2 regions of the Clostridium saccharoperbutylacetonicum N1-4(HMT) genome follow, and region 1 is predicted to be linked to the other one. Evidence: a T-box and tRNA genes for the amino acid it is inferred to sense, from the RefSeq annotation. Region 1 holds a T-box; the other holds one or more tRNA genes.

Evidence for each region. A T-box is a leader RNA that pairs with one kind of tRNA and senses whether it is charged. The one in region 1 lies ahead of thrS (threonine--tRNA ligase), so its partner is inferred to be a tRNA-Thr.
Region 2: it encodes a tRNA-Thr, which carries the amino acid that the T-box ahead of thrS (threonine--tRNA ligase) is inferred to sense. The anticodon was not compared.

What each region holds. Positions count from the first base shown of each region.
Region 1 is NC_020291.1:335,492-352,588, reverse strand. Features, by position in the region: gene CSPA_RS01645 (methyl-accepting chemotaxis protein) at 16-2,397, opposite strand; T-box leader at 2,695-2,960, shown strand; gene thrS (threonine--tRNA ligase) at 3,118-5,049, shown strand; gene CSPA_RS01635 (hypothetical protein) at 5,156-7,765, opposite strand; gene CSPA_RS01630 (5-formyltetrahydrofolate cyclo-ligase) at 7,802-8,380, opposite strand; gene CSPA_RS01625 (HutD family protein) at 8,666-9,283, shown strand; gene CSPA_RS01620 (hypothetical protein) at 9,347-9,769, opposite strand; gene CSPA_RS01615 (helix-turn-helix domain-containing protein) at 10,017-10,688, shown strand; gene CSPA_RS01610 (glycogen/starch/alpha-glucan phosphorylase) at 10,778-13,036, opposite strand; gene CSPA_RS01605 (VC0807 family protein) at 13,471-14,103, opposite strand; gene CSPA_RS01600 (flavodoxin family protein) at 14,119-14,820, opposite strand; gene CSPA_RS01595 (PadR family transcriptional regulator) at 14,884-15,435, opposite strand; gene CSPA_RS01590 (aminotransferase class IV) at 15,757-16,485, opposite strand; gene pabB (aminodeoxychorismate synthase component I) at 16,486-17,097, opposite strand, start outside.
Region 2 is NC_020291.1:687,283-704,379, reverse strand. Features, by position in the region: gene recD2 (SF1B family DNA helicase RecD2) at 1-1,425, opposite strand, end outside; gene metK (methionine adenosyltransferase) at 1,663-2,838, opposite strand; SAM riboswitch class I at 2,953-3,052, opposite strand; tRNA gene CSPA_RS03140 (tRNA-Tyr) at 3,183-3,267, opposite strand; tRNA gene CSPA_RS03135 (tRNA-Thr) at 3,315-3,389, opposite strand; tRNA gene CSPA_RS03130 (tRNA-Val) at 3,511-3,586, opposite strand; tRNA gene CSPA_RS03125 (tRNA-Tyr) at 3,593-3,677, opposite strand; tRNA gene CSPA_RS03120 (tRNA-Thr) at 3,725-3,799, opposite strand; tRNA gene CSPA_RS03115 (tRNA-Val) at 3,928-4,003, opposite strand; tRNA gene CSPA_RS03110 (tRNA-Tyr) at 4,010-4,094, opposite strand; gene CSPA_RS03105 (hypothetical protein) at 4,256-4,663, opposite strand; gene yyaC (spore protease YyaC) at 4,766-5,302, shown strand; gene mreB (rod shape-determining protein MreB) at 5,359-6,393, opposite strand; gene spoIIID (sporulation transcriptional regulator SpoIIID) at 6,474-6,728, opposite strand; gene CSPA_RS03085 (M23 family metallopeptidase) at 6,832-7,566, opposite strand; gene spoIID (stage II sporulation protein D) at 7,788-8,852, opposite strand; gene murA (UDP-N-acetylglucosamine 1-carboxyvinyltransferase) at 9,012-10,274, opposite strand; gene CSPA_RS03070 (hypothetical protein) at 10,381-11,028, opposite strand; gene atpC (ATP synthase F1 subunit epsilon) at 11,240-11,653, opposite strand; gene atpD (F0F1 ATP synthase subunit beta) at 11,668-13,059, opposite strand; gene atpG (ATP synthase F1 subunit gamma) at 13,075-13,929, opposite strand; gene atpA (F0F1 ATP synthase subunit alpha) at 13,971-15,485, opposite strand; gene CSPA_RS03045 (F0F1 ATP synthase subunit delta) at 15,496-16,035, opposite strand; gene CSPA_RS03040 (F0F1 ATP synthase subunit B) at 16,038-16,517, opposite strand; gene atpE (ATP synthase F0 subunit C) at 16,581-16,796, opposite strand; gene CSPA_RS03030 (F0F1 ATP synthase subunit A) at 16,842-17,097, opposite strand, start outside.

The DNA of each region.
Region 1 (17,097 bases):
GCCTTGTACTTTCAATTAGGATATATTAAATTCATCATCGTCATCATCAAAACCTACTGATTCTTTTTGTTTAATATAATCTTTTATCTCTGTTACTTTAGTGCCCCCCCATCCAAAATCCTTTAGCTGTAAATCTTCTTCAAACTGCTCCAATTGATATATATCTAAGTCTTCTAAATTTTCTATCAAGGGCAAATCTAAGTTTTCATAATAACTAAGAGTATTATTAATAACTTCTTCTTTTTTTAGTTTGTTATCTAATATGGAAGCTGAATCTTCTTTATTAACTTCATCATTATTAACTTTTTCTAAAGAACTTATGCTTTCAATACCTATTTTTTCATCTTTCTTATCTACAGTTATTTCAGCATTAACTTCATTTTTTTCAATTTTAAATAATTTTACTTTTTCTATCAGATCATCAGCCTTATTCAATAGTAAATTAGAACTATTACTAACCTTTTCAGCAAATATTGCTAGTTCCACGGATGAATCTGTAACTTGAACTAAAGAATTAGATGTATTTATTATTTCTTCTGATAACTCACTGACAGTATCAACGATTAAATCTTTGTTATTGCTAATATCATTAAATAAATCATTAATATTTGTAACCTTAGGTGCAATTTCACTAACTAGTACAGCTATCTCAGCAAACGAACTTGATGCATTGTAAACTGCATCTTTTTGTTTCTGCAATTCACCATCCATATTATTAGATTCTTCAACAAGTTTTTGTATTATTTTCATAAGTCTGTTTATTATTTTACTAATATTTTGTGCTGATTCTTTACTTTTATCTGAAAGTTTCTTTACTTCCAAGGCTACAACATTAAAGCCTCTTCCAGCTTCTCCTGCACTCGCTGCTTCAATAGCTGCATTAAAGGATAGAAGATTTATTTGTTCTGAGATTCCATTTATAATATTAGTAATTTCATGAACATTTTTCATGTCCCCTTGTATATATTCAATACTAGTTGAAAATCTTCCAAAACTATCATTAACACTTACAATTCCATCATTTAGTTGTTCAATATCTCTTGAACCTTCTAAAGATTTATTATTTATTATAAAAACATCTTCACTTATTAAATTAACATTATCTTTAACTAGGTTTATTTCATCTCCAAAAATTGATAACTTGTTAGATATCTCTTTGAAATCACAGCTTTCCTTATTTGTACTTATTGCAACTTCTCCTATGGATGCTGATATTTCTTCTGTAAGAACCGCTAATTGTTCTGATATCTCATTTAAGGACAATGATCCAGTCCTTACAACACTAGCATTTTCCTTTACTGACTTTATCATATTACCAACTGATTCCTTTGCTTGTCCTACACTTATGCATATAGAACTTATTTCATCATTAACACTAATGTATTTTTTATCTATTTGAGAATAGAAATCTCCATTAGCAATACTATCAACATAAGTTTTAGCTCCATTTAATCTATTTATCACCTTTATTGTAAATACAATTATTAATATAGCTATTAATAATATCATAACTACAGTTACTATTGCATCGATAAAAGCCAAACTATTTAATGCACTTAATAAATCTTTTTCTTCTACCGTTATTCCTATTGAAAGTCCTGTTTTTCCAATAGGACTATAGGTCATATACATAGCTTTACCATCATACATATATTTTCCTATTCCAGATTGATCTCCTATAGTCATGCTCTTTCCTATGTTGTTTAAATCATCTAAAGATGCTTTATCTGATGTTATGTTTGTAATATTTTTATTTTCACTTACTAGGCTTTCATCTGCTGCTACTATATAATTTCCATTGTTATCTACAATTATTGAACTTCCTGTCTTTAAAAAACTTATTTCACTATTTATCTTGGAAAAATCCATGCAATCCTTCATTGAAGTAATAATCCCAATTATGTTACCTGCTGAATTTTTAATTGGCACTGAATATGATATTACTTTCTTTTTCGTATTAGGATCTACAAATGGATTTGTTATTGCAGCTTCTCCTTTTATTGATTTGATAAAACTTTGAGTTGTCTTTACATTCTTTTTATTCCCTGATATATCAATTGCTTCTCCATTTTGATTACTTATACTCATATCTAGTTGGTTAACAGCTTTTAAAGAAGCTTGAAGAACTTTAACTTTCTCTTCTAATTGTATATTTTCATTAATAATTATAGGATTACTTGCTAAGACCTCTAGATTCTTAATTTCACTTTGAATTTGATCATCAGCTCTCGATGCAGCTATCTTGGTCATCTCTGACATCACATTCAAATTACTTTCCTTTAATGAATTACTTGCAAACTTATAGCCTAGAACTGCTAATGCTGTAAATGCAATCAATAACATTGGTACCAAAAACATAATGATCTTAACTTTTATACTTTTTATTTTTTTATTCATTGCTGCCTCCTAAAATAAATATATGAAAAATATGCCTAATTCTTATATCTTTCTGCACAGCCTAATTGTAGTGTACTTGTATAAATTCCTCATTAAATCCAAATTAACTCTCGTTAATTAAATGTTAAACACACGTTAACTTTACTAATTTCCCCTTAAAATTATTTAATTCAATTCGATATAGTTTTCCATTTTACTTTAAATATATCTTTATTTCTCAATTATGTTTAATATAATTTTTTTATTAACTTGTTGACATAGAAAAATACAATGATTATAATAATAACTATTAATAAAGTAAATACGTTGATGAGGACAGTAAGCTAAAATCTTATTTTTCAGAGAGAGAATATGCTGGTGTGAGTATTCTTAGATAAATTTAGACTGAAAACCACCTCTGAGTGACTCTAATAAAGTCCGTTATTATCACGTTACGATAATTTTAAGTGACCTATTTTATTAGGTTATTTGGAATAGTTTTTATGCTTTTACATATAAGCTATTTTAATTAATCTTTCTTTAGGTAATTAGAGTGGAACCACGGATATCACTTCGTCTCTATATTTTAGAGACGGAGTTTTTTTATATTTAAATATATAATTATATAATTCAAAGAAATCACGCAGTGATTTCTTCCAAAACTGTAAATTGCCCACAGAATACCCTAAAGGGCATAAACTGTTAACTCATAACTGTTAACTGAATTAAGGAGGAGTAAAAATGATAAAAGTAACTTTAAAAGATGGTTCAATAAAAGAATTTGAAGCTGGATTATCAATTTATGAAATTGCTAAAGCAATTAGTGAAGGCTTAGCTAGAAATGCTTGCTGTGGTGTTATTAACGGAAAAGTAGCTGATCTTAGAACTGAAATTAATGAGGATGTTTCTTTAGGCATATGTACATTTGATGATCAAGAAGGTAAAGATGCTGTAAGACACAGTATATCTCATGTATTAGCTTATGCAGTAAAAAGATTATTCCCTGAAACAAAATTAGCTATAGGACCTTCAATTGCTAATGGTTTCTATTATGATTTTGATAGAGAAACTGCTTTTTCTGCTGCAGACCTAGAAAAGCTTGAAGCAGAAATGCAAAAAATTATTAAGGAAAATCCTGAAATTACAAGATTTGAACTTCCAAGAAATGAAGCATTAGAATTAATGAAGGATGAGCCTTATAAAGTGGAACTAATAAATGACCTTCCTGAAGATGAAGTAATATCTTTCTATATGATGGGTGATTTTACTGATTTATGTGCTGGTCCACATTTATTATCATTAAAGTCAGTTAAAGCAATCAAGCTTATTAGAAGTGCTGGTGCTTACTGGAAGGGTAATGAAAAGAATAAAATGCTTACAAGAATTTATGGTACTGCTTTCTTAAAGAAATCAGATTTAGATGCTTACTTAGAAGCTGTAGAAGAAGCTAAAAAGAGAGACCATAATAAACTTGGTAGAGAATTAAAATTATTCACAACTGATGAAAATGTTGGTCAAGGACTTCCTCTATTAATGCCAAAAGGAGCTAAAATAATTCAACTACTTCAAAGATGGGTTGAAGATGAAGAAGAAAAAAGAGGCTATGTTATAACTAAAACTCCACTTATGGCTAAGAGTGATTTATATAAAGTTTCTGGTCACTGGGATCATTATAAAGATGGTATGTTTGTATTAGGAGATGAAGAAAAGGACGATGAAGTATTTGCATTAAGACCAATGACTTGTCCATTCCAATATACTATATACAATGCTGAACAACACAGTTATAGAGATCTTCCAATAAGATATGGTGAAACTTCTACTTTATTTAGAAACGAAGCTTCAGGAGAAATGCATGGTCTTATAAGAGTTAGACAATTCACTTTAGCTGATGGACATTTAATTGTTACACCTGAACAATTAGAAGAAGAATTTAAAGGTGTTCTTGAATTAATTCAACATTTAATGACTACACTTGGAATTGCAGATAAAATAACTTATAGATTCTCTAAATGGGATCCAAACAATACTGAAAAATATATCAATGATCCTGAAGCCTGGGATAGAATTCAAGGTATAATGAAGACAATTTTAGATCACTTAGGAGTTAATTATACTGAAGCTGATGATGAAGCTGCTTTCTATGGTCCAAAGCTTGATTTACAATTTAAAAATGTTCATGGTAAAGAAGATACTTTATTCACAGTTCAAATTGACTTTGCATTAGCTGAAAGATTTGATATGAGCTATATAGATAAAAATGGAGACAAGAAACGTCCATATATAATCCATAGATCTTCAATTGGATGCTATGAAAGAACTTTAGCAATGCTTATAGAAGAATATGCAGGGGCATTCCCTACTTGGCTTTCTCCAGTTCAAGCAAAAGTATTACCAATCTCTGATAAATATAATGATTATGCAGAATCAGTTGCAAAAGCATTAAAGAACAGAGGCGTTAGAGTTGAATCAGATTACAGAGCTGAAAAAATTGGATACAAGATCAGAGAAGCAAGACTTGAAAGAACACCTTACATCATAGTTGTAGGTGAAAAAGAAGCCGCAAATAATGAAGTTTCTGTAAGAAGCAGAAAGAATGATGATGAAGGTGCTATGAAGCTAGATGCATTCATCGAAAGAATTGTTGCTGAAATAGCAAATAAAGAAAGATAAAGCTAGTAATAATCTATCTTTATGAAATAATCAAAATAAACTAAAAGGACTAAACCGAGTTACTATCAACTGAAAAATGTAACTCGATTTAGTCCTTTATATTTACTTAATAATAGATAGCTTCAATATCAAGATAAAGTTCTTTAATTGTGTTAAGCTGCTTATCTAACTCATTTATTTTTTTAGTAATATTCTCCACCAATAAATTTTTATTTTGAATATTCTCCTGATTCTTGTTTACCAATTCCTTTGCATGATTAATCTGATTCTCTAAGTCTTGAAAAACTGAGTATTCTTTCATAAAATACGGTTTTTGTTTTGCTTCTTCAATAAGTGCCTTTTCAGCATCTACCATATTAGTTTCATTTAAAAATTTGCTAGCTTTTTCTTTCCATATCCCAGGAGAAATCATGCTCTTAAAGGTACCGAATTTATCTTTTGATTCATTAATATGCTTTTCAGCCGCTTCTTTTTTACTACGAAGTTCATCATAAATCATGAAAGATGGTAATAATATTCTCTTTTCAGAGTTCATAATTATATTCTTAAATTCTTCCTTATAATTATTATATTTTTCCACCGACATATCATAATTTTTCATTAATTGAACCTGATTAATTTCTAATTCTTGTTTTTCTTTAATTAACAATTTAATTTCATTTTCTTTATCTTCTTTTTCCATAGAAATGTCATTGTATCGATGCTGCTTCTGTTTCCATATATTTATCATTTCCTTATAATTCTCTAAATTCGTAGCTTTATTAGTAGCTATTAAATCAACATTGATTATTTCCATTAATAATATAGGTAATAAATTTTCCTGTAAAGCATCATTTGTACCACTAACTCTACTAGCTAAAAACATCAAGCTCATAAAATATTCATTGGCATTAACTTCAAGTTTTTTTTCTACTAAACCTTCTACATATAATAATATTTCTTGAAACTCTGAATATTCATATGAGCTTCCTAAATTTATCATTATTGATAATAGTTCAAAAGGATGTGCTCTTATGGCATCTTTAAGTAAAGCTTCAGTAATATTATCCAAATTATATTTTTCATAATGTATCTGCCTTTTATCAATATTTTCATCTCTACTTTTCAATTCCACAATATTCTCATAGATTCTATTAACTAGTTCTTCATCAACTTGTAAGTTACTTTTACTTTTTAAAGCTTCTAATACTTTTTCAATATAATATAAGCTTATTCCATCTATCTTATTTATTTTCCCTTTAAAATCAGCCTCATTTATTAAAAATTCATATCCCTTTTCTACTATCGTATCTAAGGCTTGTACAAATTGTCTTCTATTAAACACATTTCTTGAAGGAATGCTGGCCAATTTTATTAATTTATAATATAATACAAGTCTAATTTCTGCATCACTTATATTTTTTAGTTCCTCTAATCTTCTATTCACTAATTCTAAAAACTTGTCTTTAGTTGATTTTGTTAATAGTTCTTTAGACTTATTTAATGTGCTAGATATCAAATTTATACTAGTAGCAATTATGTAAACTATCCTTAGTTCTTTTCCTTCTATATTTAAGAAAGCTCTATAGAATTGCTCATATTTGATTTCCTTCCTTATTTTTTCATTCAATATTTCCTTGAATATTAACGTCTTCCTTTTTGCTTCAATAATGTTTTGTGAATACGTGGTTATATTATCATTAAATATTTTATCCTCATAATTTATTTTGATCATTATATTCTTTTGTTCATTTTCTAATATCTTTTGCAAGTTCTTATCATAGGAGAATTCTATAGTTTCTAAATTATCTTCATATTTCTTTGTTAAATCTACTAAGTTTTCATAGGCTTTTCTCGCAATCTCCAATTCCTCTTCAAGATATTGCTCAAGTCTATTTATTGAATCATCTTTTTCTTCTAATTTTTTTATTAAATTACTTACTTCCTGTTTTTGTATTTCCGCTTTAACAAGTTGACTTTCTTGTGCAAAAATTAATTCTTGACTTTCATTACACTTTTCTCTTAAATTTTCAATTTTTTTAATATAGGTATTGTAGTCTTTCTCCACATCTAAAACTTGTTTTCTTTGTGCTTCAATTTTTCTGTTCAATCCAATATATATTTTCTCTAAGCAAGCTTTTTCTTCTTTTATTGCTATTATTTTATTATTCATTTCACTTATGTTTTTCAATTCACTAGACTGCTCAAGAATTGCTTGCCTTAAAACATTGATTTGTTTACCCTTTAGCACAACATCTTCATCTATTTTTATTATTTCCTTTTTCATATATTCAATAGTGCTTGGAGCTCTAAAACTGACTTCATCAGTAAGTGCCATTTCCTGTATCTCAGCTGATTTTAAATACCAACAAAAAATATTGTGTATCATTTCCAATATCTCTATCGGATGCTTAGCCATCCCTTTTGGTTTTCGATTATAGGAAGAGTGATCATATGCATTAACCAATATAATCTCAAAAGCTCTATAAATTTCATCTGGTATCTCATATCTTTCGCTAACTTTAATATTATTAATTAATTGCCATGCAGCAACATTTGATTCTATACTATATTTTTCTGCAATATCTTTTATAAAGCTTTCTAACACTTTCCTTACAATAATCCTAGTAATTATAGGAAAATATTCACATACATATTCTGCTTTTACTAATGCATCATAATATTTCTCAAGACTCGTATTCCTCAGGTAAAAAAAGTTGCTTTCATTATATTCCATAAATTCTCCCCCTAATTATAATCCTAATTATCACTTTTAAGGACAACCTATAAACTCCTTTTCAGTTATTATATAATCTACAGGAACATCGCATTCTTCCATTGGCACCTCAGCTACTACTTGCAAATCATAAGCTAAAACTAATTTTTTAATCTTCTTATTACTTAGCTTTTTAAAATATCTATCATAAAACCCAGCTCCATATCCCATTCTTCCGCCATTCCTATCAAATGCTACTCCTGGCACTATTATTAAATCAAGATTATTGGGATTAATACTTGTTTTTTCAATTGAAGGTTCCAAAATCCCATAGGAATTTTCCATTAATTCAGCTAATGCTATAATTTCGACCGCATCCATATTTTTAGTTTTAAAATCTGTTCTAGGCACATAAATTTTTTTATTATCACTTAAAGCTCTATTTATTATTCCTTTTGTGTTTATTTCCGAATCATAGGATACATAGATAAATATGTTTTCTGCTTTTTTATAATAGTCAGTTTTTAAAAATTCATCAGTTATTTTATTGTCAGCCTTTTCTTTTTCAATTGCATCCATCACTTGTCGTTTTCTTAAAATTTCTTTCCTTAATTCCTTTTTATTAATAATTGTCATAACACCGCTCCTATAATTATATTTACAACGTACTTTTTATTTTTCGCACCTAAATATAATTTTTATTCCTTATATATTTATCGAACAAATTGCAATATTTCTTATTATATTTATTATATTTATTACTTTAACAAATTAATATATCTACAATGCACTGATAATTATTACAATTATATTTTTTTAGTTAATGTGTCTATTTTATATTGTTCTTAACTTTATTGATTATACATATATCTTTTAATATAATTAACATGAAATACTTATCTGAGGAAAGGAGCAGAATCTATGCAGTACAATATTAAATTAATAAAACGAGAACATTATAGACCAACTTTTTGGTCTGGAGGAATGGCTACAGAATTGATAACATATCCACCAACTTCTAATTATGCAAATAGAAATTTCCTATGGAGGCTTGGAATAGCTAAAATTGACATATCAGAATCCACTTTTAGTGAACTTCCAGGTGTTTCACGTAAATTCATGGTTACTGAAGGTAAACTTACTATTGATCATGAAACAAAATACAAAAAATTACTTGCTCCCTTTGATCAAGATAGTTTTCTAGGTGATTGGAAAACAAAAACTTATGGTAAAGCTTCTGTGTTTAACTTAATGACAAGAGAAAATTATGATGGGGAATTAATTCATTTTAATATTCTTCCCAAAAAGCAATATAATTTTAAATATAAAGCTGCATTAAATAAAGATTTAATATCACTTTGCTTTTATGTAGTAACTGGTGGCTTTAAAATAATTATCGATAATAAAACTATTACCGCTCAGAAAAATGATTTACTATTGGTTGATTGCATAAATTCCAACTATTTTCATGAATTCTTATTTAGTAGCGAGTCATTGGAAATCACAAATATAATTACAAGCATAGTCTATCGTGAATAGAATATATTTGATAAAGGACACAATCTCAAATTGCATTTTTTTACATTTGAGATATTTCCTTTTCTATAAATCAAAATCTCTTAATACAATTTTATTTTTTTTGAAAATCACTTCTTTTACTATTTCATAAGTATCTTTATCTATAGTGATCCTATAAATGTTAGGACACCCTTCTTCACGCCACTTTTTCATATACTTTGCTGTTGCATCTACATCTGTATAATAATTTTCATCATAGTAATCTGAGAATTCTAAATAAGATAATAAACTTTTTTTATCTAATACAATATTTTCTTTCTCTACATTATTACATATTGGAACAAAAAATCTTAACGGAACTTCATATTCATATCTTGAATTTCCTTTAATAGTTCTTGCCTCCATGAGTGCTCTTCTAAAGAAAATATTGCTTTTATCTTTATCATCTAATTTTAATTTAAATATTATTTTTCCACTTCTATTTTTTTCTAATTTTATTTTAATCATTTGCCCACCGTCTGTCATAAATATTCTATTTCTATTCATTTTATCATGATGAATGCGTAATGTCTAAAATTTATAAATTCTAAAAACAAGTATATTCCTTGTCCCTTCACTATCTTAAAGAATCTATCTACATTTTCATTATATATATAATATTAAAATGAGCTTGATTAAACTTGTATATTTTTAATATAATATGTATATATTATCACTTTTGAATTAATATAATTCTAACTAGGAGGACATGATTTTGGATAATTCTTTTATATCTGATATGAATATTTTTAATAATAATATATCATTTCTAATTAAGCTTAGAGCTAAACCACAAATTTTAGAAATTATTGAAAAAAAGCATTTAGATGAGATTTCTGAAGAAATTTCGATTGAAGATAAAAGAAATGATTTAATCATTTGGAATGCAATGTACACTCGAGAAATAGTAGGCAATGGTATTCTTACAAAATATCTGCATCCAATATACAATAAATTTTACACTTTAATACCATCACTCAATACTTTAAAAGAACTTCAAGAACTTGAAATAAAGATGATAGATACTTACATTAATTTACTTATTAATGATGTTGAAGTTAAAGACAACTTTGTTATAAACAGAATATTAAAGCATCTACACCTTAATATAGAAAGCCAAATTTCTTTGAAAAAATTAGCTACAGATTTGAATTTATCTGAAGGATATATATCTGAATGTTTTAAAAAACATATGGGAATAACAATTATGAAATATGCAAAAAAAATTAGAATTGATAGGGCTAAAGTATTACTTGTAACAACAACTACTAGTATTTTAGAAATAAGTCTAATATTAGGCTTTCATGACCAAAGCCACTTTCATAAAGTCTTTAAAGCTTTTACAGGTGCTTCTCCCTCTGAATATAGAAATAATAATTTTGGCTAAATAAAAAAGACAAAATTTAAATAAATAAATTTTGTCTTTTATATAAATATATTATGGGTATCATAAATTACTTTTTGAAGCTATAAATATTACAACTTCCAAATTTCTTTATTATATTGAGCTATTGTTCTATCTGAAGAAAAGAATCCTGCTTTACTTATGTTAATCAATACTTTCTTATTCCAAGCTTCCCTATCTTCATAATCTTTAAACATAAGATCTTTAGTCTTAATATAATCCTCAATATCAAGTAAAGTCATAAACCAATCTTTATTAATTAATTCTTTGTGAAGTCTTGTAAGATTTTCTTCATCTCCAACTTCTAACATTTCATCACTTATTATAAAATCAACTAATTTTTTAATTGATGGTTTTTTATAGAACTTCTTAGCAACATAATCTGCTTTCTTATAATGTTCAATAACAACCTCAGAAGATTGTCCAAAAATATAAATATTATCATCACCAACTAGCTCATGTATCTCAACATTTGCTCCATCTTCAGTTCCTAAAGTTAATGCTCCATTTAGCATAAATTTCATATTACCAGTACCTGATGCTTCTTTTGATGCTAGTGAAATTTGTTCTGATACATCACAAGCTGGAATTAACTTAGAAGCTTTTGTTACATTATAGTTTTCAATCATAATGACTTTTAAATATTTATTAACTTCAGTATCATTATTAATCATTTCTTGCAAACAAAGTATAGTATGGATTATATCTTGAGCAATTACATAAGCAGGAGCAGCCTTAGCACCAAATATCATAGTTATTGGAGTAGTTGGCTTATTTCCTTTCTTTATATCCAAATATTTATAAATAATATATAATACATTCATTTGTTGTCTCTTATATTCATGTAGTCTTTTAATTTGAATATCAAAAATAGAGTTTTCATCTATATCTATACTTTGAGTTTCTTTTAAATAATTCTTTAATGTAAGTTTATTTTCTTTCTTTATTTGTCCAAGTTTATTTAATACTGCTTTATCATCTATAAATTTAGATAAGTTTTCTAATTTAGAAGCATCCTTCTTATATCCATCCCCTATAAGTTCAGTAATATAGCTTGATAGTTCGTTATTGCAATGAATTAACCATCTTCTAAAAGTTATTCCATTAGTCTTATTATTAAATTTTCCTGGATAGATATCGTAAAATGCTTTTAATTCTTCATTTTTTAAGATTTCAGTGTGTAACGCAGCAACTCCATTTACACTGTATCCATAGTGAATATCCATGTGAGCCATGTGCACTCTTTTATCCTTATCTATAATAGCTACCTGTTCATCTTTGAATTTACTCTTAACTTGATTATCCAATTCTCTAATAATAGGTAATAAATGTGGTACAACTTTTTGTAAATAAGCCATTGGCCATTTTTCTAAAGCTTCTGCTAAGATTGTATGATTTGTATAAGCACAAGTCTTAGATACTATTTCAATAGCTTCTGACATTAAAATTCCCTTTTCACCTAATAATCTTATTAATTCTGGTATAACCATTGATGGATGTGTATCATTAATTTGAACTACAACATGCTCATGTAATTTATGAAGATCATATCCATTTTCTTCAGCTTCAAGTAATATTAATTGAGCTGCATTACTTACCATAAAATATTGTTGATATATTCTTAATAAATGTCCAGCTTCATCACTGTCATCTGGATATAAGAATAATGTTAAATTCTTTTTTATATTCTCTTTATCAAAATCAATTCCTTCTTTAACCAATGATTCATCTATTGTATCTATATCAAATAAACGAAGTTTATTTGAAGCTTGATCATATCCAGTCACATCAATATCGTAAAGAGTTGAAGTAACTGAAAATCCTCCAAAGGGAACTTCAAATTTTATATTTGATTTAGTAAGCCAGCTTTCTTTTGTTAACCATGGATTTTTAATGGCCTTCTGCTTATTATCTTCAAATATTTGTTGAAATAAACCAAAGTGATAGTTTAAACCTACTCCATCGCCATTCAGGCCTAGGGTTGCAATAGAGTCTAGAAAACATGCCGCTAGCCGTCCAAGTCCACCGTTTCCTAACGAAGGTTCTAATTCAATTTCTTCAATTTCAGTTAAGTCCTTTCCGCCTTTAGCCAAAACTTCTTTAACCTCGTCATAAATACCTAAATTAATTAAATTATTGGATAATAATTTGCCAATTAAAAATTCTGCAGATATATAATATAATTTTCTCTTTCCTTGGTTTGTACCTTTTTCCTTAGCAATTCCTTTTGTCAATTCTAACAATGCTGAATAAATTTCTTCGCTACTAGCCTTATTGATTGTCTTTTTAAACCTTTTCTTTAAGATCTCATTTAAATTCTTTTCTACCATATAATTTCCCACCTTCTTATAATTAATTTATATTTTGATGAGTTGCAACTTTAATTTAGCATTATTATATCAATTTAACAAAAAAACATATGTATATTTCTTTTTATTTTTGTATATTTCAAATATCAATTTAGAATTTGTATTATTCTATAAGAATTCATAAGCATAAACTCTAACTAATAAACTTAAAATAACATTTCTAGCTTCTCAGACATATTTTTACAAAATACTAATTATATTTAATTATAACATCATAGTAGCTTTATTTCGACTATATTTTTTCATATTATGAAAGTAATTCAGTTTATAATTAAATTTATAGTTAAAATAAATGGAAGTTCTTGAAATAAAATTTATTTTCTATTTCAAAAACTTCCAAAGAAAAATCAAAATTTTTCCACTTCATTTTAATTTATAATTAATTAACTTTTATTTTAGTTTTGAGCTCCTTGTCTTGACCTTCTTGAATACCACTTAGGAAACATTATAGAAAAAGCTATCATAACAGGAGTTGAAATATTCCCATATGCAGTACTTATAGCATAATAAGTGCTTATTGATGCTGTATATAATAATACAATTCGTACAAGTGCTTGGCTCATACATACAAAGCCCCATATTATTGAAAGTTGTTTCATAATCGTTCTAAATTGTGGTCTATTTTTTACCTCTTCTGGGGCATTTTTTAAATAACTTTGTTCAACTATTATTTGAATCAAGGATCTCTTAAATAATAAAGACCCAAAGAATATTGCTGCAACTAAAATATCCTGTACTATTGGAGCTATTAAATAGAAAGTAGGATTTTTTGAAACAACGGTTCCAATTAATCCAATTCCAGCAAAAACTGCACTCATTGTTGCAAGCGCATTTAACGTCTTCTCTTTAACATAGTTAATACAAACTACTCCTATACTCCAAACACCAGTTAATATTATACCTTCAAGGGTCATGCCATACTTATCAAATACTGTAAAAATAAGAATAGGAATTATTGCACTTATTATAAAATCCTTGTTAAACACATTTTTTAATACCGACTTATTATTATTTTGTACTTGCCCCATTAGTATTCCCCCCTCTTATTTCCAGCTCATATTAGCATTTTTTATATAAATTTCTGGATCAATAACAGCTTTATCTAGTATAGCTTGTGTTTCTTCTTTTATATACCCTAAAGTTACCACTTCTTCCCCTGCACTTTTTAAGGCTGAAAATAATGGTTTGTATAATTCTTTAAGTTTATCATCATATTGAACACTTCCAAAAATTCCACCTTGTCCACATAAAATTGCTCCTGCTAAATTTCCTTTGCACATAACTTCAAAAGTCTTCAAAAGACCTTCAAAATTATAGTTTCCTGGAAATCCACAATTTGAAATTAATACAGTTTTAGAAAGCGATTCTCTTTCATAACGTCTAGGATGTGTATATTTACCATCAACTTTTATTATTTCTGGTTTTCCTAAAGGAAGTTTACGATCCATAAAATCTTTCATTAACCCAGTAACTGTATAATAGTATAATGGTGTAGCATAAACCATTATATCTGTCTCTGAAACTTTTAATAATAATTCTTCCATATCATCTTTATGAATGCATTTTCCTGGTGTTTTAGTCCAGCAAGTAAAACATCCAATGCAATGTTTTATTTCCTTATCTTTTAGATATATTGTTTCTACTTCTGCTCCTTTATCTGCACAGCCCTTTAAAAATTCCTGCAAAAGCACTTCAGTATTTCCTTTTTCTCCTCTTGGACTTCCATTTATAGCTAATACTTTCATTTTAAACACCTCTCCTAAATATATCTAGTGTACTTACTTATGCACTGATTGATTTTATTATTCTTATACTTCTTCTAACTTTTTCAAGATCTCTTCACACCATTTTATTTGTGCCTCTTCCATTTTCACACCATAATTCACTGTACTAAGATATAGTATTGTGCTTTTCTTATCTACATTCTGTAATTTAGTGCTAAGTATATTTTCTATTTCAGAATACTGTTTAAGTTCTTCTTCACATTTTTCTTTAACTTTCTTTATTTTTTCTTTCATTACTTCTATTGGTATATCTTTTGATAAAAATATCCTTAGTAAAAATTCTGATCTTTTTGGTTCATATTCCATTGGAAGCATAAGCCATTCTTGCAATTGGTCCCTTCCCTTTTGAGTTATTGAATATATATTTTTTGCTGGTCTTCCTTCTGTTTGTTTTACTTCTTTTGTTATTAATTCTTCATCTTCCAGCCTTTGAAGCATTGGATATATGTGACCATAATTTTCATTCCAAAAGTATCCTATCGAGGAATCACAAAACTTTTTAATATCATATCCAGACCCTGACATTATACTTAATACTCCTAATAAAGCATATTTTGTTTTATTTATTTTTGCCATTTAGCTTCACACCTTTTAATATTTTCTTTCGATATATATATCACTCTGATATATTATAATTGAATTATATCACTCTGATATATAAAGTCAATACATTTTTAACTTAAAATAGAAAAAAACCAAACATTAAATTTCACATAAAATGTCTAGTCTTTTTCTAACTCAATTAAGTATATAGATGTACATAAATCTTAATCAATATTTATGATTTGAAATTTATACCCCATAAAGAGTACTCTTTTACACAATGTTGTATTGATATAATATCTGTGAAGCAAAGTATCAGGTATTCTTTTTTACCTACTGCATACACTCTAAAATTCAACTATTTATTTGAGCATTGAACATTTTCCTAAATTCTTCATTATTATATTCAATATAATCTATCCTTCTTACTGACATAGCTCCCATTAAGCTATTTGTTATAATCACTTCTTCTGAATTTCCTAAATCTTTTATTGTGATACTTTTTTCATTAACTTTAAAGTTCTTCATAATTTCAGATCTTATTACGCCTCCTAATAGGCCATCTTCTAGTTTAGGAGTAAAAATCTCTTTATTCTGTACAATAAATATATTGGCACAACTTGTTTCTGTTATATTTTCTTTTTGATTTAGAAATATAACATCATCAAATCCTATCTTTTGGGCATTTTCTTTTTCAATTAAATTTTCTATATAACATGTAGACTTTATATAACACAGCCTTGAAGTGCTATTTCTCCTTACTTTTGAAATTGTTAATGCCATACCTTTATTATAATCTTCTTGCTTATAATTAATTTCTCTCTCTGTGATTATAAGATTTAAAGGTGTAACAGTTATTTTTAACACCTTATCTTTTATTGACAATTTATTAAGATATTCTCTTAACGCCTGCTCTTCTAAAGGTTTCAAATTTATTTCTGCCATTGCATTTTTTAATCTTGTTAAATGCTCATCTAGAAATAGCGGTTTATCTCTCCAGAGAATTGTCTCAAATACGCTTCTTCCAAAAAATAAGCCTTCATCTAATAATATTTTATTCTTGTTATAAATTATCTCTCTCATTTATAATACCCCAATTAATGCTTTAGCTTTGTCTATTGTTTCAAACCATTCTGCTTCCTCTATAGACTCCCAGGTGATTCCACCGCCAACACCTAAATAAGCTTTATTATCCTTCTTAACAATACTCCTAATAACAATATTAAAATCACTATTTCCTCTTAAATCAAAATATCCTATGGATCCCGTATAAATATTTCTCTTCAGCTTTTCAAGTTCCTCTATTATTTCCATTGCTCTTATCTTGGGCGCACCTGTAATTGATCCTCCTGGAAAACACTCTCTCACACATTTTACAGACGAAACATTGCCTTTCAACTTTCCTTCTATTGTTGCTACAAGGTGGAATACAGTTTCATACGTCTCCAATTTAAACAGTTCAGTAACTTTTACAGAATTAGGGTTACAAACTTTACTTAAATCATTTCTTTCTAAATCTACAATCATTAATAACTCTGATTTATCTTTCTCAGAATTTATTAGCTGATTTTTATTTTTTTCATCTTCTTCAAGATTTCTTCCTCTAGGCCTAGTTCCTTTAATTGGCCTTGTTTGAACGACCCCATCTATAATAGATAAGAATCTTTCTGGTGAAGAACTTATTACTTGAAAATC
Region 2 (17,097 bases), 350 kb from region 1:
TAGCCTTACAACTTTTATATATTCACTTTCTATAAGATCTTTTAATACGTTTCCTGGTCCAACTGATGGTAACTGATCAACATCTCCAACAACTATTAGTCTTGTTCCTAATTTAATTGCCTTGAGCAAATTTTGCATTAAAATTATATCAATCATAGATGCTTCATCAATTATAATAACATCACAATCTAATGGCGAGGATTCTCCTCTTTCAAAAACTGATTCATCTTCCTCCGAAATACCCATTTCCAAAAGTCTATGAATGGTTTTTGCTTCTCTTCCAGTTGATTCAGTCATTCTTTTAGCTGCTCTTCCAGTTGGAGCTCCAAGTATTACCTTCATGCCATTATTCTCATAAATGTGAATAATAGCTTTTATAATGGTAGTTTTTCCAGTTCCAGGACCACCTGTTATTATTTCTATCCCGTTATTAAAAGCTCCAATAATTGCTTCTCTTTGAGATGGGGCAAATTGTATTTTTTGTTCTTTTTCAAAAACATCTATTTCAAAATCAATATCTGAATTTATAGTTTGTATTTGTTGCAAACCTAACGTTATTATTTTGCTTGTTACTCCAAGCTCACAATAGTAATATTGAAGTAAAAAACCAGCTTCCATTCCATTAATATTTTCAACGACTATCTTTTGCTCTGCTGCCATATCATATATACTTTTCTCAATTAATTCCTTAGCTATTACTAGATTCTCCTCACACTGTTCTATTATATCTTTAATAGGCATAAATGTGTTTCCGGCAGCACAAAATTGATTCATTACATACTTAATTCCACTTTGAATTCTAAACTCAGAATCATTTTGAATTCCTATGCTCCTTGCAATTCTATCTGCAGTTCTAAATCCAATACCTGAAATCTCATCACATAATATATAAGGATTATTTGATACTATTTGCTTTGCATTTGGTCCGAATTTCTTATAAATCTTAATACATTGATTATTAGTTACTCCATGCTTATGAAAATATAATATAATATCCTTTAACCCCTGCTGCTCAATATACGATTCATATATAATTTGAAACTTTTTTTCTCCAATCCCCTCAATTTCCATAAGTCTTTCAATGTGATTTTCCATTATTCCTAAGGTTTCTTCCCCAAACTTCTCTATTATTTTCTTAGCTGTAACAGGACCAATTCCATGAATTACTCCTGCACTTAAATATTTTTCTATCCCATCTAAAGAGGTTGGAAGAAGTTCTTCGTAATCTTGAATATTAAATTGATTTCCAAACTGTTTATGTACAGTATAATATCCTGTTAACTTCACATTTTGGCCTTCTTTTAAAAAAGGAACTGTTCCTACTGCGCTAATTAGATTATTATCACTTCTAATTTTACACACCACATATCCAGTATCTTCACTTTTAAAAACTATACTTTCAACAAAACCTTTTAGAACTTCCATAAAATCTCTCCAAATCTTTAATTTGTATTATTCAAAACACTAATAACAGACAATAACTTAGTTTAAAACCTTATTTGCATTTCTTAATTATACCATAAATATCAATATTTCAATCAATAATATACTTTCCTACTTTAAGTGAATAATTAATTATTCATGATTAATTTTTAGTCAACCATATCAAAAAGTAAAAAAGGCTACCTCTAGCACTCAGAGATAGCCTTCTTACTATATTTATTAAAGATATTTCTTTATTTCATCTACTTTGTTTAATTGTTCCCAAGGTAAGTTAAGATCATTTCTTCCAAAGTGACCATAAGCAGCTGTTTGCTTATAAATAGGTCTTCTTAAGTCAAGATCTCTGATTATAGCTCCTGGTCTTAAATCAAATACTTTTTCTACTATTTCAACAATTTTTTCTTCGCTTACTTTTCCTGTTCCAAAAGTTTCTACTTCTATTGAAACTGGTTTAGCAACACCAATAGCATATGCCACTTGAATTTCTAATTTGTCAGCAACACCTGCTGCTACTAAATTTTTTGCTACCCATCTTGCAGCATAAGCAGCTGATCTATCTACCTTTGTTGGATCTTTTCCTGAGAAAGCACCACCACCATGTCTTCCATATCCACCATATGTGTCTACTATTATTTTTCTTCCAGTCAATCCAGAATCACCTTGTGGTCCACCAACAACAAATCTTCCTGTTGGATTAATGAAATATCTAGTCTCAGAATCTAATAATTCAGCTGGAACAACTGCATCAATAACATATTTCTTAAGATCTTCTTGAATTTGTTCTAAAGAAATCTTTTCATCATGTTGAGTTGATATAACAATAGTATCAATTCTCTTTGGTTGATTATCTTCATATTCAACTGTAACTTGGGTCTTACCATCTGGTCTTAAATATTCTAATGTTTTATCTTTTCTTACTTCTGTAAGTCTTCTTGATAGCTTATGAGCCATATATATTGGAAGAGGCATATAGTCTTCTGTTTCATTAGTTGCAAAACCAAACATCATTCCTTGGTCTCCAGCTCCAACAGCTTCAACTTCATCCTTTTCACCTTTCTTAGATTCAAAAGCTTCGTCTACACCCATTGCAATATCAGCTGATTGTTCATCTATTGATGTAAGTACTGAACAAGTATCACAGTCAAAACCAAATTTGGCTCTATCATACCCTATTCCTCTTACTGTTTCTCTAACAACTTTTGGGATATCAACATAACAATTTGTTGTTATTTCTCCCATTACCATAACCATACCAGTAGTTGTACATGTTTCACAAGCAACTCTAGCATTTGGATCTTTTTCTAATATAGAATCCAAGATAGCGTCTGATATTTGATCACACATTTTATCTGGATGTCCTTCTGTAACTGATTCTGAAGTAAATAATCTTCTCATTTAACTCTCTCCTTAATTTTATTTTTTAATATTAGACTAGTATTTAAGTGTGCACAAACTTAAATATAAAAAAAAGCTCTTCGATAAGAAGAGCATGATTTCAACAATCACTTATTCTTATCTTGTAGAAATCATCCTACAGGAATTGGCACCTTATATAATACAGGTTGCCGGGTTTCATCGGGCCCTTTCCCTCCACCTCTCTTGATAAGAGTTTCTATTTAATTTTCATATATTATACTACCATAAAAGAAATTATTAGTCAATATTCGTAGATAAATTCTATATATAGAGAATAGAGAAATTTTATATAAAAAAAGAATAAACATAGTAGTTTATTCTTTTGGTGGAGGAAGATGGATTCGAACCATCGAAACGTAACGTAACAGATTTACAGTCTGCCCCCTTTGGCCACTCGGGAATTCCTCCATATTTAATTTTAATAATACAACTCAATTTTACTATAATTATATTATTGGAGCTGGCAATAGGAATCGAACCTACAACCTGCTGATTACAAGTCAGCTGCTCTACCGTTGAGCCATGCCAGCGTATTCAGTTAACAATTACAGTTCACAGTTGAGTCTATGGTTAACAGTTAAGCTTTTCAATTAAAAGCTAACAATTTGTGGTTTAAAATAACAATTGATTTAACAGCTATTATCTTTTAAATGGTGGGCACAACAGGGCTCGAACCTGTGACCCCCTGCTTGTAAGGCAGGTGCTCTCCCAGCTGAGCTATGCGCCCATTTATTGGTGGAGGAAGATGGATTCGAACCATCGAAACGAAACGTAACAGATTTACAGTCTGCCCCCTTTGGCCACTCGGGAATTCCTCCATATTTAATTTTAATAATACAACTCAATTTTACTATAATTATATTATTGGAGCTGGCAATAGGAATCGAACCTACAACCTGCTGATTACAAGTCAGCTGCTCTACCGTTGAGCCATGCCAGCATATTCAGTTTACAGTTAATAATTACAGTTCACAGTTGACTCTATAGTTAACAGTTAAGCTTTTCAATTAAAAGCTAACAATTTGTGGTTTAAAATAACAATTGATTTAACAGCTATTATCTTTTAAATGGTGGGCACAACAGGGCTCGAACCTGTGACCCCCTGCTTGTAAGGCAGGTGCTCTCCCAGCTGAGCTATGCGCCCATTTATTGGTGGAGGAAGATGGATTCGAACCATCGAAACGAAACGTAACAGATTTACAGTCTGCCCCCTTTGGCCACTCGGGAATTCCTCCTTATTCTGTTTTCACAGCAGTTGCTTGACAATCAATCAACAATGACTAGTATATCTGCAAATTGTATTTATTTCAACTCTTATAATCATGCATTTGCAGAAATTAAGCCCAACTTACTCCATATTTCTGCAATATACTTCATTTTAATATACTAATCTAAATTATTTTTTCTTTTTAATTATTTTATTTATATTATCAATATCTATATACTTAGAACTTATCTCTTCTATCTTTTTATAATCTTCTATCAATAATCTCTTTTTTAAAAGTTTAAATATATTTACTATTCCTTCCTGTTCATTTGCATCATTAAAATATTCTCTTATTGTTTCAACATCAAATGCAGACAACTTTTTTATGATCTTTTCTATATCCTTCTTATCATCTGATGATAGTTTCTCCAACATTGTACTTTTATCAACTTTATATGGACTTTTTGTAAAAGATAATACTTCCTTGCTGTAATCTCCCTTATCATTATTTAATTTCCCAGGATTCCAATACAATAATAAATATATATTAATTATTATTGTTAAAATTAGAATAAAATACACAAAAATTCTTTTCATACAAATCTCCTTTTATAGTATTTATTCCCATAATTTATTTTTTTATACTATCTTCTTCTTAGTTCACATATATATATATTGTGAAAGGGGGATATATCCTTTATGCTAAAGCCAGACATTAATTATACTTTTGAGTTTCATCATAATTTAACTCTAAAAATCAAAAATTTTCTTTCAGAAAATACTGTAATAGTTTGTATAGGTACTGACAAATGCATTGGAGATTGTTTAGGTCCTTTAGTTGGATCTATTTTAACCGAAAACTTTTTTCCTCTCCCTGTTTACGGTACTTTATCAGCTCCAATTCACGCTTTAAATATAGATGAACGTTTAGACGAGATACGTGTAAAACATCCAAATGCCTCCATAATTGGAATTGATGCTTGTTTAGGAGATGAAGATGATATTGGGCAAATTCGAATAAGAGATTATGCCATACATCCTGGAAAAGGAGTAGGGAAAGAGCTTCCTGACGTTGGTATAGCATCTGTTATTGGAATCGTTGACTCAAGTGATAATTCTGAATTCTTCTTTTCACGCAGTATAAGACTATCCTTTATTATGAATATGGCCAAGATAATATCTAGGTTATTTATAGAAGCCTATGCTTTAAATCACGAACAATTTCCAATGCTTTAAGATTAAAAAATAAATAACAGTCTAAAATAAATTTTGGACTGTTATTTATTCCTTCATTATTCTACAAGAACAATTTGTTGAGCATTCACTTCATTATCTAACTTGTCTAGATAATTAAGTACTTCACCGGTTCCATTAACAACACATTCAACAGTATTTTCAGCAACAATTGCAGTTACTCCTGTTTTAAACTCTATAAGCTTATCCAAACCATGTATTAATGCTCCTCCACCTGTCATTACTATTCCTCTTTCAATTATATCTGAAGCTAACTCAGGTGGTGTTCTTTCTAATACTCTTTTTACTGTGTCAACAATTGCTTCTACAGGTTCCTTTATAGCATTTCTTACTTCTTCTGTAGTAATTTCCACTTCATCTGGTAATCCTGTAACAAGATTTCTTCCCTTCATCATACAAGTTAAACTTCTAGAATTTTTAAATGCTGATCCAATATTTATTTTTAAATCTTCAGCCGTTTTTTCTCCAATCATTAGCTTGTATTCATTTCTAACATATTTAATTATAGCATCATCAAATTTGTCTCCACCAACTTTTATTGAATCTCTTTCTACAACTCCACCTAAAGAAATGACAGCAATATCAGAAGTCCCTCCTCCAATATCAACTACCATACATCCACTTGGCTTTGTTATATCTAAACCAGCCCCAATAGCAGCTGCAAGCGGTTCTTCTATTAAACGAACCGTTTTAGCACCTGAATTCATAGCGGCATCAATAACAGCCCTCTTTTCTACTTCTGTAGCTTGAGATGGTACACATACAATAACCTTTGGTGCTCTAACATTTCTCTTTCCACATGCTTTTTTAATAAATTCTTTCAACATTTTTTGAGTTATATCATAGTCAGAAATAACTCCTTCTCTCAGTGGTCTAACTGCAACGATATTTCCTGGAGTTCTTCCTATCATTTTTCTTGCTTCTTCACCTATAGCCAACAATTTATTATTATTTTTGTTTATGGCTACAACTGATGGTTCCTTTAGTATAACTCCTTTTCCCTTCACATAGACCAATACTGTTGCTGTTCCTAAATCAATAGCTAAGTCTATCCCTGTTCTCCAAAAACCCATTATTTTTTTCACTCCTATAATACATATTAATACCTATGATTACATAATTCTACTAATATTATATTATAGACTTATTTTCACTAAGATTCAATAATTTTATATTTCATTTGGGTAGCTTTTCCACCTCTAATGTGCCTTTCTGACTTGTTCAATTCTAATATCGAGTGAGTTTCTTGAGCAATTTCAGGATTTATTTTCAAAAGCCTTTCTGTCATATCTTTGTGAATTGTGCTTTTACTAACACCAAAAACCTTTGCAGTTTTTCTTATTGTAGCTTTTGAATCTATAATATATTTTGCAACATCTAGAACCCTTTCTTCAATATAATCTTTCAAAATACCACTTCCTTGATTTAATAATTTATAAATTACAATTTTTCTTTCTATTAGCCATTCACCATTTAACAGGATGAATGACTAATATAATCTTCTTATATTGTTATTTAGTTTTTAAGTTAAAATATTTTTCTGGATTAACTTGCTCTCCATTGGCATCAATCACTTGCAAATTTAAAAATTCACCAAAGGCATCTTTACTAAATACCTTAGCTGTTTCTCCTACCTTTGCAATAACTTGATTGGCTTTAACCTTATCACCTTTTTTTACTGATACATCTGCATCAAGATTTCCATATCTTGTTCTTAATCCATTTGCATGTTTAATTTCTATGACTACGCCTTCTTCAACACCTGAGTTCTCAGCAAGTTCTACTACTCCATCTGCTGCTGCTTTAACTTCGGTCCCTATTTTAGCTTCTAAATTTACCCCTCTAATAGTTCTAAAAATTCCTTCTTCCATTTTTACTGGTGAAGGATAAGTATATTTTCTACTTTCAATACCATTTAATGGATTTGAAAAATTCACTTTATTAGTTGTAGTTACTGTAGCTGATTTTTCAGTTTTTGTTTTATTAACAGTATCACTATTTACTTTCTCATCATTTTGAGCTCTCTCAGCATTTTGAATTTGATTTGCTGGTTTATCATTAGTATTTAATGTTAACTCTTTGCCTCTATCATCTGCGTCTGTTTTATTTACTTCCTGCTTATTATTAAGCATTTTATACGAAACTGTACCCACAGTCACTATTACGCAAAGGCAGAGGAATAAAGCGATATAAAATCCCTCCTTCCTAAATAAATTTTTAAATTTTTCTTTTAAATTTTTGTTCAAAGTGAACACCTCCTATTGATATAGTTCCCTTTTTTTGAAAATTAATACATAATTTTATTTTTTTATTCCACATTTTTTGTTTTAAACTATTTTCTATTCAATCTTCTTTACATAAGTCATTTTAAAGTATGCCCACTTTTAAAAATTACAAACAAAAAAATAAACACAAAAAATACTTGTCTTACATAGTCATAAACTATTAAAAAACAAGTATTTTTCAACTAAGTATATATAATTTCTGCAATCTTAACTCCATTATAATAATGCTTAAGAATATTATCATATGTATCGCCATTCTTAGCCATAGCATTTGCACCCCATTGACTCATTCCAACACCATGTCCATAGCCCGTGCAATTTATTTTTATTGAATCCTTATTAAATTCTAAAGTAAAATTACTTGAATTTAAATTAAACAGCTCTCTAAATTGAGTTCCCTTAATAGATTCTTTTCCTATTCTTATTATTTTTACACTTCCACCGTCTGTATGGCTGTCTATCTTGATTTGTGAAGGCAAATTATCTGCTTTAACATTTGCCTCTGGATATTTTGCATTGATTTTATTTATAAATTCACTTATAGGAATTTCTGTATTAGTTTTAAATTTAGGTGCATTTTCTTCCCCTTTACTTTCCTCAGACTTCAAATATGGTACATCAATTGAAAATACATCTTTTGCATCTTCAGTTTTTCCAGAACTTGTTGCAAAAAATTGAGGATATTCTAGCACACTTCCATCATAGGTGAGAATCTGCCCTTTTGTATCATAAACTGCTTTTTTTATTTTACTCCAATTATCTTCTCCATCCTTACTACTCCATTTACTTAGCCTCTCTTCCTTACTCATATATACTTGACAGTTATTTGTATCACAAACTTCCGCTTCATGACTTTTTGCATCTTTACACGGATTCACCCGCTTACTCATATAAAATGTTCTTGCTGCAACAGCTTGGGCTTTTAGCGCTTCCTCACTAAAATTTGCAGGAACTTCACTTGCTACCACTCCAATAATGTATTCTTCTAAATCTAATTCTTCCACTTTGTTTTCTTCCTTACGATATAACTTCACTTTCCCATTTGTAGGAAATGTTATTCCTCCCCCTTTAACTACATCTACATCTCCATTTCCAGTATTAAATGCATTAATGCTACTCTTCCCTAATCCTAAAAATATTATTGGTAATACTATTAATGTCAATAAAATCGCCAAGGTCATAATAGCAATTGTATATATGTTATTGCTTATTTGTATATTCCTGTTTTTTATATTGATTATTCTCATTAATTCCCCTCCCTAAACCTACGTTATTATATGTTTTAGAATTATTATTTATGATAATTATGTAACTCAACTTTTCTTCACATATAAACAACTACCCCCCTTTTATAACAAAAAATATCTCATAATGTTTTACAATCACATCATGAGATACAACATGCCCTAGACAGTCACTCTATATATTTCTGCACCTAATCTTCTAAATTTTTCTTCAATATTAACATATCCTCTGTCAATATGATAAATATCACTTATTTCAGTTTGTCCTTCTGCTGATAATCCACTTAAGATCATTGCTGCTCCAGCTCTTAAATCTGTTGCTTTAACTTCACATCCAGTTAATTTTTCTATTCCTTCAATTATGGCAGTTCTTCCATCAATTTTTATATTAGCGCCCATTCTTAATAATTCAGCAACATGCATAAATCTATTTTCAAAAACCGTTTCTGTAATGACACTAACACCTTTAACTACAGATAATAAACTCATCATCTGAGCCTGCATATCTGTAGGAAAGCCTGGATATGGAAGTGTTTTTATATCAACAGGGTTTTTAGTACCTGTTCCATCTACTATTATAGAATTATTTTTATAATCACTAAAATTTACTCCACATTCTTTTAATTTTTCTATTATAGGTCTTAAATGTTCTTCATTTATCCCATTTATCTTTATTTTACTATTTGTAATGGCTGCTGCTATCATAAATGTCCCAGCTTCTATCCTATCATATATTGGAGTATACACAGTTCCTTTTAAACTCCTTACTCCTGTAATTGTTATTTTTCCAAATCCTGCCCCTTCTATTTTTGCACCCATCTTGTTTAAAAATTGAGCTAAATCCCATATCTCAGGTTCTTCAGCTGCATTTTCTATTATAGTTACTCCATCAATAAAAATTGATGCCATAATAATATTTTCTGTTGCACCAACTGAAGGAAAATCTAAATATATTCTACTTCCCACCATTTTTTTTGCTTTTACTTCTACAAATCCGTGATCTGTTTTAACCTCAGCTCCAAGAAGTTTAAATCCTTTAAGATGTAAATCTATTGGCCTACTGCCTATATTACAACCACCTGGTAAAGATAATTTGCAATAACCAAACCTAGCAAGCATAGGACCCATAATTAAAAATGACGCTCTCATTTTTCTCATTAATTCTTCATTTGCATCCATCTCTACCATGTTTTTTGTATCTATTATTAATTTATTACTAATATCGGAAATATCAACATCACAATTTAGTTCACTTAATAATCTACATATAACTTCTACATCTTCTAATCTTGGTGCATTTTCTATAATTATTGGTTCTGGACATAATATAGTTGCTGCTATTATTGGTAAAATCGAGTTTTTTGCTGAACTTATATCAACTTCACCTTTAAGCTGTTTTACACCCTTAACCACTATTTTCTCCATATTATCCTCCATAATAAATTGTTAAGCATTCGAAAAATAAATCAAACTTTAATTATGCATTATAAAACAAAATTTATAGTCAATTAAATAAATTTTTCAATATGCTTTAGTATGTTGTAAATATTATTGGTGTACCAATTATTATATGTGAACCAGTATTATATCGAGTTAATGCAAAGTTAACCTTATTTCCATCTTTCAAATATCCTGTCCCAGTATAACCATTGCTAATTTCTAATAACTGTACATGCTGAATATTGTTTTGATCTATAAATTTATCTAACGAATCCTTATTTCCTGTAATTCCTTTGCATTCATAATAAATAAAATACTGCATACTTTCTAAATTCTTATTTTCTAATTTTCTAAGCATATTTTTCAAATCCACTGTTGATAACTTTGAATTTCTATTTATTATTGTGATTTCAACATAGGTATATTGATTCTCATACCAAGATTTTGCATTAATATTATAATCATTATTATCAACTTCAAACTGATCCTTTTGGATTTCTTTATAATTTCCGCTTATATTCTGAGTTAAATATTCTTTTATCCTAAGATTCTCACTATTTATATCATTTTTAGTTTTATATTGAAGCTTTACACCATTTTCATTAAATTTACTTATATTTCTAAGATTTTGTTCAATAGAATTAAATGAAGTTTCATCAACTTTAATACCTTTTGAAATAGCGCCTAAATTAAAAAAAGATAATAATATAAGAATTACTGCACTTATTTTTATATTCATGTCACATCCCCCTTATTTTATCTTTCTTAATTATGGCCATATCTTCAAGTTTTATTCTTTATTATTTGTATATTATATAGTATTTAATTTTCAAAATTTTGTGATACATTGTCAATATCTAGAATAAAAAATTGCAAAAAAATAAAGTGTAAATCTTTTATATAGATTTACACCTATATAAAAGTTACTACACTTTAGTAAGCTTAAAATATTATCTATGATGAATAGATTTTTTTAATTTTAATCTTTCCTTTGCTCTAAGTAATGCTGATTCAGCTCTTTGCTTATTGTAAGTTCCAATATCTTTAAGTCTTTTTTCAGCTCTTTCCATTGCTTCCTTAGCTCTTACTTCATCGATATCTTCTTCAAATTCAGCAGCATCACTACTTATTAACATTTCATTATTATTAATTTGTACTATTGCTTTTGAAATGAATAATTCTTCATCATTACCTTTAGCATCTTTAAAAAATGCAATACATGGTATTGTACTAGCTATCATATTTCCATGATTTGCAAATACTTGAAATCCTCCATCTACACTTTTTAAAGAAATTTTTTCAACATCTCCACTATAAACCTCACGGCTTGGTGTTATTATTTTTAGTAAAAAGGTATTAGCCATAGTTGCTCATCCCCTTATCCTAAAGTTTTAGCTTTTTCTATAACATCATCTATAGTACCTGCAAATAAGAATGCTGATTCAGGTAACTCATCATATTTACCTTCAAGAATTTCTTTAAATCCTCTAATAGTTTCTTTTACAGTTACATACTTACCTTTTAATCCTGTAAATTGTTCACCAACTGTAAATGGTTGAGATAAGAATCTTTGTATTCTTCTTGCTCTAGCAACTACCGCCTTATCTTCGTCTCCTAATTCATCTACACCTAGGATAGCAATGATATCTTGTAATTGTCTATATTTTTCAAGTACTCTTTTAACTTCTGCTGCCACTTTATAGTGTTCTTCACCAACTATTCTTGGATCAAGAATTCTTGAAGTAGATTCTAATGGATCTACAGCTGGATATATACCAAGCTCTACTATACTTCTAGATAAAACTGTTGTTGCATCTAGATGTGAGAATGTTGTTGCTGGTGCTGGGTCAGTTAAGTCATCGGCAGGAACATATACTGCTTGAACTGATGTAATTGATCCATTAACTGTTGATGTAATTCTTTCTTGAAGTGCACCCATTTCAGTTGCAAGTGTTGGCTGATATCCAACGGCTGAAGGTGTTCTTCCAAGTAACGCTGAAACCTCAGAACCTGCTTGCGTATATCTGAATATGTTATCTATGAATAATAACACATCTTGGCCCTTATCTCTGAAGTATTCTGCCATAGTAAGTCCAGTTAACGCAACTCTCATTCTAGCTCCAGGTGGCTCATTCATTTGACCAAACACTAGTGCAGTTTTGTCAATAACCCCTGATTCTTTCATTTCATAGTATAAATCGTTACCTTCTCTTGATCTTTCACCAACTCCAGTAAATACTGATAATCCATTATGTTGTTTAGCTATATTATTTATTAATTCTTGAATTAATACTGTTTTACCAACTCCGGCTCCTCCGAATAGACCGATCTTACCACCTCTTTGATATGGTGCAAGTAAGTCTACTACCTTGATACCTGTTTCAAACATTTCAGGCTCAACTGATTGATCTTTAAAGCTAGGTGCTGGCCTATGAATTGGGTATTCTTGTTTGATTTCAACATCACCACAATTATCTATAGGCTTTCCTAAAACATTAAATAATCTTCCTAATACTTCTTGACCTACTGGAACAGAAATAGGTGCTCCTGTATCAACAGCATCCATTCCTCTTTTTAAACCTTCTGTAGCTGACATAGCTATTGTTCTGACTATATCATCTCCAACGTGTTGTTCAACTTCTGCTACTAATTCATTATCTCCCGCCTTAATTACAATCGCATTGTATAAATTCGGAAGGGAATCTGAATCAAACTTTATATCTATTACTGGTCCAATTACTTGAACCACTTTTCCCATCTTTCCAGGCATTAAGATACCTCCTTACTAATTTTGAGCTGCTGCTCCTCCAACAATTTCAGATATTTCTTGTGTGATCGCACCTTGTCTAATTCTATTAAATTTAAGCTTTAACTTATCTAATAAATCATCAGCATTCTTTGTAGCTCCATCCATAGCAGTCATTCTTGTACTTTGTTCACTACATTTTGAACTTAAAAGTATGCCTCTAATTTTTCCTTTTAAATAAATATTAAGCGTATCTTCTAATACTAATTCTACACTAGGCTCAATAATGAATGATCCTACACCATTACCTTCTGATTTCTCTATAGGTAACATCTTAACTGATTTTGTTTCCTGCTTAACTGATGATACGAATTCAGAATATACGATATTTACTTCTGAAACCTCACCATTTAAGTACATTTCAAGAGCTTTATCAAATATTACTTTTGCTTCGCTTACTGTTGGTACATCTCCAATATCTACATATTCTTCTATTGGCTCTACCTTAATTTTCTTTAAATAACCAAGACCCTTGCTTCCAACTAAAATAACCTTCGCTGTATCTCTATTCTTTCCAATAACTTGTGCTAATTGAGATACTACACTACTATTAAACCCACCGCATAATCCCGAATCCGAAGTTATTACAACATATAATTTATTTTTACTATCATTTCCTTCAAAATAAACATTGCTTCCATCTTCAGATGCTGCAGTTGCAAGATTTCTTACAATTGGTTCAGTTATATCAGTAAACTTACTGTTTACTGCAAACTCTTTTTTAGTTTTTCTTAACTTAGAAGTGGCAACAAGTCCCATTGCATTAGTGATTTTTCTTGTACTTTCAACTGACTTAATTCTTTTCTTAATATCAAGAAGTCCAGCTGCGCCCATGATTTCCACCTCCTAAGAAGGGCATAGCTTAAAAGTTTAAGCTATGCTTCTTTTAAAAATATCTTTTTGAACTCAACTATAGATTCTTCTAACTTTGCTTTTATTTCATCATTCAAAGTTTTTTCTGTAAGAATTGATTTTCCTAGTTCTCTATAGTGAGTATCAGCATATTCTAAGAATTCTTTTTCGAATCTCTTTATATCGCTTACTTTAACATCTGATAAGAAGTCGTTAACTGCTGCATATAGCATCATAACTTGTTCTTCAACTTCAAGTGGACTATATTGATCTTGCTTTAATACTTCAACTAGTCTCTTACCTTTTTCAAGTCTTCTGCTAGAATCGGCATCTAAATCAGACCCAAATTGAGTAAATGCTTCTAATTCTCTGTATTGTGCAAGGTCTAATCTTAGAGTACCACTTACTTGCTTCATAGCTTTGATTTGTGCACTACCACCAACTCTCGATACCGAGATACCAGCATTAACCGCTGGTCTTTGACCTGCATTGAACAAATCAGATTCTAAGAATATTTGTCCGTCTGTTATAGAAATAACATTTGTTGGTATGTACGCAGTAACGTCTCCAGCTTGAGTTTCTATTATTGGAAGTGCTGTAATTGAACCTCCGCCTAATTCCTTAGACAATTTAGCTGCTCTTTCAAGCAATCTTGAATGGATATAGAAAACGTCCCCTGGATAAGCTTCTCTTCCTGGTGGTCTCTTAAGTAGTAATGACATTGATCTATAGGCAGTTGCATGCTTAGATAAATCATCATAAATTATTAATACATCTTTACCTTGATGCATGAAATATTCACCTATACTACATCCAGCATATGGTGCAATATATTGAAGTGGAGCTGTTTCTGATGCAGTAGCACTTACAACTACAGTATAATCCATAGCACCATTTTCAGTGAAAGTATTAACAAGATGTGCAACTGTTGATTGTTTTTGACCAATAGCTACATATATACAAATAACATCTTTTCCCTTTTGGTTTAAGATTGTATCAATAGCTATAGCTGTTTTACCAGTTTGTCTATCTCCAATTATAAGTTCTCTTTGACCTCTACCAATTGGGATCATAGAATCTATAGCCTTAATTCCTGTTTGTAATGGTTGATTAACTGAGCTTCTGTCAATGATACTAGCAGCTGGTGTTTCAACTGGTCTGTGTTCAGCAGCTGTTATAGGGCCTTTGCCATCAATTGGTTCTCCTAAAGCATTAACAACTCTTCCTATCATTGCTTCCCCTACAGGAACTTCAACAACTTTTCCAGTTCCTTTAACTATATCGCCTTCTTTTATTCCTTTTTCATCTCCTAAAAGAACACATCCAACGTTATCTTGTTCAAGATTTAAAACCATCCCATATACATTATTAGGGAATTCTAATAATTCCCCTTGCATACAATTGTCTAATCCATAAACTCTTGAAACACCATCTCCTATTTGGATTATAGTACCAGAATCTACTGTTTTAATATCACTCTCATACTTTTCTATTTCTTTTTTGATAATAGAAGTTATTTCTTCTGGTTTAATATTCATGGATTCACCTCTATTCTTTCTTAAGCATTAATTCTTTCATTTCTTCTATCTTTGATTTTATAGTACCATCAATAATATCATTTCCAACTTTAACATAAACTCCACCTAAAAGGCTTTTATCTATTTTTGTATCAAATAATATAGTTTTATCGTACTTCTTTTCAAAGATATTTTTTAATTGTTCTAATTCTTCATCTAAAAGTGGCACAGCAGTTTTAACTACACCTCTTATAGTGTTTCTTCTTTCTAAATCAATGTCTACCATTTGATTTAGCTTTTCTCTTAAATAAAGTACTCTTCCCTTTTCAATTAATACAATTAAAAAAGCAAGTAGTTCTTCATCAATTTTTCCTTTAAACAAATCATTGAATAATTGTTTTTTCTTAGCTGTATTTACTTTTGGATGTTTAATTACTTGATAAAAGTCTTCATTGCTATCAAATAGATCGCAAATATCTCTTAAGTCCTGTAAATATTCATCCACTTTATTATTTTTTTCAGCGATTTCATATAGCGCTAAAGCATATCTTCGATCTAAATATTCATACATACCTACATACCTACCTTAGCAATAAAATCACCGATAAGTTTTCTATGTGTATCTTGATCAATTTGTTGTCCTAATGCTTTAACTGATAATTCTACCGCTAAATCTACAGCTTGCTTTCTTATCTCATGTTCTGCTTTTTCTTTTTCTCTTTGAATTTCTAGATTAGCTCTTTCCTTTACAGAAACTGCTTCTGCTTTTGCATCACCAACAATTTCTTCATAAAGCTTTTCACCTTTTTGCTTTTGCATTTCGGTGATTTTATTGCCTTCTTCTTTTGCTGATTTTAAAATTTGTTCATTTTGAACTAAATATAGTCTTGCTTTTTCAGCATCTTCATCTGCTTTAGTTAACTTGTCATTTACATATTTTTGTCTGTCTGAAAGTATTCCTTTTATTTTATTCCAAAAGAAATGCCTTGCAATCAAAATTATAATACCAAAATTAACCCAGTTCATTATTAACGTTGATAATTTTATTTCCATCTTTTACCTATATCCTCCCTTCGGAGTCAATATAATTAACTCATACAAACTCATATTTAGTTATTATTTGTTCATTACTAAGAATGCAATTACTAATCCATAGATTGCAGTTGCTTCTGAAAGTGCAGCACCTAGAATTAACATAGTTTGAATTTTACCCATTTGTTCTGGTTGTCTACCAACAGCTTCTGCTGCCTTACCTGTAGCTATACCTATACCTATTCCTGCTCCAATACCTGCTAATACAGCTATACCAGCTGCTAAAACTCCTAATCCCATTGTGATTCCTCCTAAATAATTAAATTTTTATAGTTTTTTATTTTTTTAATGATCTGCCGTTACTTTAATGTTAATCATTGTTAACATTGAAAATACAAGCATTTGGATTCCACCATCAAACAAATCAAAGTATCCATGTAAAAAGATTGGTGTACCAAGTTGTGCAAGCATTGCAATATGGCCTAATTGTTCATAAATCAGATCCAATATTATTACCGCTGCAACCATATTACCAAAAAGTCGAAGGGACAGTGATACTAAAAGTACAAATCTCTCCATTATGTTAATTGGTAACATAAAT